Regions from separate parts of the Nocardioides sp. Root151 genome, predicted to be linked through region 2. Evidence: riboswitches for the same ligand, from Rfam matches in the RefSeq annotation. Region 2 holds a riboswitch; the other holds the start of a gene.
What was found. Region 2 has a riboswitch for S-adenosylmethionine ahead of ASD66_RS22245 (aminotransferase class V-fold PLP-dependent enzyme). Riboswitches for the same ligand answer to the same signal wherever they lie in the genome.
Positions count from the first base shown of each region.

Region 1: linked by a shared signal. The riboswitch ahead of thrC (threonine synthase) and the one ahead of ASD66_RS22245 (aminotransferase class V-fold PLP-dependent enzyme) in region 2 are both predicted to bind S-adenosylmethionine.

Region 1 covers NZ_LMGG01000001.1:782,152-785,568, forward strand. The annotation lists gene ASD66_RS03690 (AMP-binding protein) at 1-117, shown strand, start outside; gene ASD66_RS03695 (OsmC family protein) at 378-842, opposite strand; gene ASD66_RS03700 (MoaD/ThiS family protein) at 993-1,271, opposite strand; gene thrC (threonine synthase) at 1,359-2,627, opposite strand; SAM riboswitch class I at 2,637-2,779, opposite strand; gene otsB (trehalose-phosphatase) at 2,978-3,417, shown strand, end outside.
Region 2 covers NZ_LMGG01000007.1:985,022-988,438, forward strand. The annotation lists gene ASD66_RS22240 (SRPBCC family protein) at 1-339, shown strand, start outside; gene ASD66_RS22245 (aminotransferase class V-fold PLP-dependent enzyme) at 362-1,573, opposite strand; SAM riboswitch class IV at 1,611-1,724, opposite strand; gene ASD66_RS22250 (ATP-dependent Clp protease proteolytic subunit) at 1,895-2,527, shown strand; gene ASD66_RS22255 (ATP-dependent Clp protease proteolytic subunit) at 2,532-3,140, shown strand; gene clpX (ATP-dependent Clp protease ATP-binding subunit ClpX) at 3,229-3,417, shown strand, end outside.

The DNA of each region.
Region 1 (3,417 bases), on a different contig from region 2:
AACTACAAGGTGCCCAAGGTGTTCCTCTTCGTCGACCAGGTGCCGCGCACCCCGGTCAGCAAGGTCGACTACCGCGCCAGCGCGTCCCTCGCGTTGGAACTGCTGAACGAGCCGTGAGCCGTGAGCCGTTCATTTCAACAGGCAGTTCGCGGAGGTGGTCGCGGTCGGCCGGCTCAACCCCGTCGTTGCCGGGTCGAACTGTATGTCGAAATGAACGCAGGGCCGCTCGTCGTACGCCCTCCCCACGTCATCCAGGCGACCCGTCGCCAGTTCTGGGTGACCTGTCGCCAGTTCCAGGTGACCCGTCGCCAGTTCCAGGTGACCCGTCGCCAGTTCGCGAACTCACGACGGGTCGATCAGAACTGGCGACAGGTCGATCAGGGGGCGACGGTGACCGTCGGCTCGTGCGTGACCGGGAAGTTCACCGATGCGGCGATGAAGCAGTTCTCGCTGGCCTCGTGGTGGATGGCCAGCGCGGTCTCGACCTGGTCCGGCGCGGCGACGACCACGCGAGGACGCAGCACCACCGAGGTGAAGCGTCCGCCCTGGCCGACCTGTGCCATGGTGCCGACCGGCGAGTCGTCGTACGCCGTGACCACGACGCCGTGGTTGACCGCGGAGTGCAGGTAGGACAGCAGGTGACACTCGGCGAGCGCGGCGAGCAGCAGCTCCTCGGGATTCCAGCGGCCGCGGTCACCGCGGAAGGTCGGGTCGGCCGATGCTTCGAGGTCCGGCTTGCCGTCGGCGCGCAGGAGGACGTCGCGGGTGTAGTCGCGATAGCCGCTGGTGCCGGTGCCGCGGTTGCCCTGCCAGGTCAGGTCGAGCGCGTAGGTGTGGTCCATGCGCTCATCATCGCGCGTCAGGAACTACGGCAGTTCACCCACACCGGGCAACGGCGCCCGCTCAACACCACGCCGAAGCGGTCGAACTGCCGCACTTCTTCACGGCGCGGCGTCCGCACGTCCGGCACCGCAGCTGCGGCGGGCCCGGGCTCAGCAGCCGCCGGCCACCGCGGGGATGATCGAGACCTGTACGCCGTCAGCCGTGGGCGTCTCGAGGTTGTCGAGGAAGCGGACGTCCTCGTTGCCGACGTACACGTTGACGAAGCGACGCAGGGCGCCGTTGTCGTCGAGCACGCGCGCCTTGATGCCCTCATGGTTGGCGTCGAGGTTGTCGAGCACCTCGGCGAGAGTGCCGCCCTCGGCGGTGACCTCGGACTCGCCACCGGTGTAGGTGCGCAGGATGGTCGGGATGCGGACGGAAACGCTCATGGCTACTCCTGGGGTCGGGTGTGCATCAAGGATTGCGGGTTCGAGGCGCAAGAACCCACGGTTCGCGCATCAAGAATCCACGGTTCGTCAGATGATGTTGGCGGCGACGAAGGCGTCGTAGGACGGGGCGATCGTGACCCGGGCGCTGACTCGTTCGGAGACCGCGTCGAGGGTCTTGAGACCGTGACCGGTGTTGATCACGACGGTCTCGAGCGAGGTGTCGAGCTGTCCGGTCTCGACCAGCTTCTTGAGTACGCCGACCGTGGTGCCGCCGGCGGTCTCCGTGAAGATGCCCTCGGTGCGGGCCAGCAGCACGATCGCGTCGCGGACCTGGTCGTCGGTGATGTCCTCGACCGCTCCGCCCGAGCGCCGGCACACGTCGAGCACGTAGATGCCGTCGGCCGGGTTGCCGATGGCCAGCGACTTGGCGATGGTGTCGGGCTTGACCGGGCGGATCGCGTCGACGCCGGCCTTGTAGGCCACCGAGACCGGCGAGCACCCCTCGGCCTGCGCGCCGTACACGCGGTAGGGCTTGTCCTCGACGAGGCCGAGCTTGATCAGCTCCTGGAAGGCCTTGTCGACCTTGGTCAGCTGGGAGCCGGAGGCCACCGGGATCACGATCTGGTCGGGCAGGCGCCAGCCGAGCTGCTCGGCGATCTCGTAGCCGAGCGTCTTGGAGCCCTCGGCGTAGTAGGGACGCACGTTGACGTTCACGAACGCCCAGCCGTCCTCTTCGCCGGCGATCTCGGAGGCCAGTTTGTTGACGTCGTCGTAGTTGCCGTCGACGGCGATGAGGTTGTCGGTGAAGACCGCCGAGTTCACCTGCTTGGGCTGCTCGAGGTTGCTCGGGATGAACACGACCGTCTTGATGCCGGCACGGGCACCGGCGGCGGCGACCGCGTTGGCCAGGTTGCCGGTGCTGGGGCAGGCGAAGACCTTGGCGTCGAACTCGCGGGCGGCGCTGAGTGCGCAGGCGACGACGCGGTCCTTGAACGAGTTGGTGGGGTTGGTCGAGTCGTCCTTCACCCACAGGTTGTCGATGCCGAGCTCGCGACCGAGGTTGTCAGCCTTGAGCAGGCGGGTGAAGCCGGGCTCGGTGTTGGGGCTCTGCTCGATGTCGTCGGGCACCGGCAGCAGGGCCTTGTAGCGCCAGATGTTCGCGGGGCCGGCCTCGATCTGCTCGCGGGTCACGGCCGGGAAGTCGTAGGCGATCTCGAGGGGTCCGAAGCACTCCGGACACGCGTAGTGGGGACCCAGCGCGATCTGGTGGCCGCACTCGCGACACGACAGGCCGGTGGCATTGCCGAAGGCGCCTTCGCGGAGTGTCTTGCCGGCCTCGACTGTTGGTGCGCTCATGAGTCCTCCTTCTCATCTTCCCCAACGGCGTATCTCGCCGCGGGCCGGAATTAGCACCGTTTCCACGACTGATCCGGCGGGGCCGGGTCAGGGGGCTCGTGGCGGTTGCCGGGACTTCACTGGGCCGTTCCCTCAGTCCCTCTCGATGAGCTGTTGCTCAGCCTACGCAGCCTGTCTCACGATGTGCACATCGGGTCCGGGATGCGGACACGCTCGAGGCGTCGGAGTCGCGTCATCCGTCGTCGTGCGTCGCCACGCGCGGTCGTCGTACGCCGTCTCGCACCAGGGCGCCTCGTCGTACGACGGCAGCATCCGGAACGCGCAGCGAACGGACATGATTGGGTGGACCCATGGAGTTCATCTCCGCGACAGGTGAGGAGCGGTACGCCGCGCTGGTGCGTGTCGCCGCTGACAGTGTCATCGGACTCGACCTCGACGGCACCCTGTCGCCGATCGTCGACGACCCCAGCCTGGCCCGGATCCACCCCGACGCCGGCGAGGTCCTCGTCGAGCTGGCCGAGCACGTGGCCGCGATCGCGATCATCACCGGTCGGCCCGCCCGCCAGGCCCTCGCGCTCGGCGGACTCGACGACGTCGGCAACGCGATCGGCGAGATGGGCAAGGAGCTCTACATCTTCGGGCAGTACGGCAACGAGCGGTGGTCCTCGGTCAACCGCCGGGTGATCTCGCCGCGTCCGCCGCACGGCCTGGCCAGCTTCCTGCTCGGGTTGCCCTCACTGCTGCGACGGGCCGATGCATTCGACGCGTACGTCGAGGAGAAGGGGCTGGC
Region 2 (3,417 bases):
CCGCTGAAGAGGGGCGGCCTGCGCGTCGGGCAGTGGTACCTCGGCGTGAACCGGCGCAAGCTCGTCGTGTGGCCGACGCGCAACGTGGTCGCCGAGGTCGAGCCGGTCCGGCGCCTCAGCTGGGACACCACGTCCAGCGGCGCCCGCTGGATCTACGAGCTGGAGGAGTCGGGAAGCGGCACCCGTGTCGTGCACCGTCGACCCGTGCCGCGGCAGCTGACCCTCCTGGGCAGGGTGTTCGCCACCCTGGCCCTCGGTGGCAAGGAGGACCACGCCGACGAGCTCGAGACCGGCATGGCCCGCACCCTCGACCGGTTGAAGGCCGCCGTCGAGCGCTGAGCTCCGCACCGTTTCGAGCCGGTCACCCCACCAGCTCGCGCAGCCCGGCGACGAGGCGGTCCACGTGCTCGTCCACCGTGCCGAGGCCGAGGCTGGCGCGCACCGCCGTACCGTCCTCGTCGCAGCCGCCGGACCCGCCGAGCAGGTGGGCCAGCAACGGGTGGGCGCAGAACTTGCCATCGCGCACGCCTATGCCGTGCCTGTCCGCGAGGTGCTGTGCGACGTCGCGGGCTGAGTGGCCCTCGACGGTGAAGGCCAGGATGCCGAGCCGTGGGTGGTCGGGTCCCCACAGGCTGAGCTCGCGCAGGCCGGGCACCTGCGCCAGGCCCGAACGCAGCCGTTCGAGGAGGCGCGTCTCGGCCGCGACGACGGCGTCCCAGTCGGCGGAGAGCTCGCGGCAGGCAGCGGCGAGGGCGACCGCGCCGAGCACGTTGGGGGTGCCGGCCTCGTGTCGCTGCTCGGCGTCCGCAGTCCACTCGACGCGCCCGTCGGGGGCCACGCTGCGGGTCGCCCCACCGCCGCGGAGGTACGGCGCCGCGGCGCGCAGCCAGTCCGCCCGGCCAGCCAGCACGCCCGTCCCGAAGGGTGCATAGAGCTTGTGACCCGAGAAGGCCACGTAGTCCAGGCCCGTGGCGTCGAGCGGTCGATGCGCGACGTACTGCGCCGCGTCGACCGCGATCCGCGCGCCGCACGCGTGGGCCACGTCGGCGAGCTCCCGCACCGGCCACAGCTCGCCGGTGACGTTCGAGGCGGCGGTGACCACGAGGAGTCGCGGCCCGACCGGACAGGCCTCCAGCGCCTCGCGTGCGGCGGCGACGGCCGCGGCCGGGGTGGCCGGGGGAGTGAGGCGTACGGCGTGGCGCCAGGGCAGTTGCGTGGCGTGGTGCTCGGAGTCGAAGACCACCACGCTGGTGCCGCTGGGCACGGCCCGGGCCAGCAGGTTGAAGGCGTCGGTGGTGTTGCGCACGAACACCACGGCCTGCGGCCCGCCGAGGAACTCCCGCACGGTCTCGCGTGCCTCCTCGTAGGCGCGGGTCGTGACCTGCGAGGCGTAGCCCGCACCCCGGTGCACGCTGCTGTACGTCGGCAGGGCCCGGGTGACCGCCTCCTGCACAGCGGCCAGGCAGGGCGCCGAGGCGGCGTAGTCGAGGTTGGCGTACGGCAGCACGCCGTCGCCGACGGGCACCGTGAGATCGGCACCGACGACGGCAGGGAGAGTGGCGAGCAGGGACATGGGTGACCTCCGGGGTTCCGGGACCCCGAAGCGTCGAGATCCGCGCTTGCCCGTTGCACCGCGCAACGGGCCAGGTCGTCACCCGGGCCACCCCACCGCGGAGGAGGGTTGGCGGCCAGCAAGCCGGGGCTTGGTGCTGGCACTCATGACCGTGGTCAGGATGTTAGCCGGAACCCTGCCCGGCCGCGACCCGGGAATCCCGGGTTCGCTCCGGGATGGCCCCGCCTGTCGAATCTGCTGTGGGCGAACAGGGGTGTCCGACGCGTGGATGTGTCGGTCCGGGCGGCTAATGTCGCTCTCGTGAACCAGAATCAGAGCCACATGAATGAGCCCCGACGCTCTGTCGAAGCCAACGGCGGCGGCGCGTCCTACGGGCTTGACGACCACATCTACCAGCGGTTGCTCCGCGAGCGCATCGTGTTCCTCGGTTCCGAGGTGCGCGACCAGAACGCCAACGCGATCTGCGCCCAGCTCCTGCTCCTCTCGGCCGAGGACCCTGAGGCCGACATCTTCTTGCACATCAACAGTCCGGGCGGGTCCGTCGACGCCGGCATGGCGATCTACGACACGATGAACTACATCCCCAACGACGTCGCCACGGTCGGCATGGGCCTGGCCGCCTCGATGGGCCAGTTCCTGCTCTGCGCCGGCACCCAGGGCAAGCGCTACGCGTTGCCCCACGCGCGCATCATGATGCACCAGCCGTCGGGCGGCATCGGTGGTTCGGCCTCCGACATCAAGATCCAGGCCCAGCAGAGCCTGCTGCTCAAGAAGCAGCTCGGTGAGCTGATCGCCCACCACACCGGCCGCACCATCGAAGAGATCGAGCGCGACTCCGACCGTGACCGTTGGTTCACCCCCGGCGAGGCCCTCGAGTACGGCCTCATCGACAAGGTGATCACCAACGCCCGCGAGACCGCAGACGAAGGCCGCCCGGCCCACGGAAAGGCCTGACCCCATGAACTACTACATCCCCCAGTGGGAAGAGCGCACCTCCTACGGGTTCCGGCGCATCGACCCCTACGGCAAGCTCTTCGAGGACCGCATCATCTTCCTCGGCACGCCGATCAGCGACGACATCGCCAACGCGGTGATGGCGCAGCTGCTCTGCCTCGAGTCGATGGACCCCGATCGCGACATCTCCATCTACATCAACAGCCCCGGTGGCTCCTTCACCGCGCTGACCGCGATCTACGACACGATGCGGTTCATCAAGCCCGAGGTGCAGACCGTGTGCCTGGGGCAGGCTGCCTCGGCTGCCGCCGTACTCCTCGCCGCGGGTGCGCCCGGCAAGCGCCTGGCGCTGCCCAACAGCCGCATCCTGATCCACCAGCCCTACACCGAGGGCCAGGGCGGCCAGATCTCCGACCTGGAGATCCAGGCCAACGAGATCATCCGCATGCGTGAGCTGCTCGAGAAGATGATCGCCGACCACACCGGCAAGCCGGTCGAGGAGGTCAGCCGCGACATCGAGCGCGACAAGATCCTCACCGCCGACGCGGCCGTGGAATACGGCCTGGTCGACGCGATCCTCGAATCCCGCAAGGCGCTCCCCGCGCTCGCATGACCCGATCGGACCTCGTGTCCGGCAGCGCAAGCGGCCGGGCACGGGGTACCGTCGAGAAGTTGATCAGGCAGAGGAAGGATGACCGCCCGTGGCACGCATTGGTGACGGAGGCGACCTGTTGAAATGCTCTTTCTGCGGAAAGAGCCAGAAGCAGGTCAAGAAGTTGATCGCCGGACCGGGTGTCTACATCTGTGACGAGTGCATCGACCTCTGCAACGAGATCATCGAGGAGGAGCTCAGCGAGCGCTCCGAGGTGGGTCTCGAGGAGCTGCCGAAG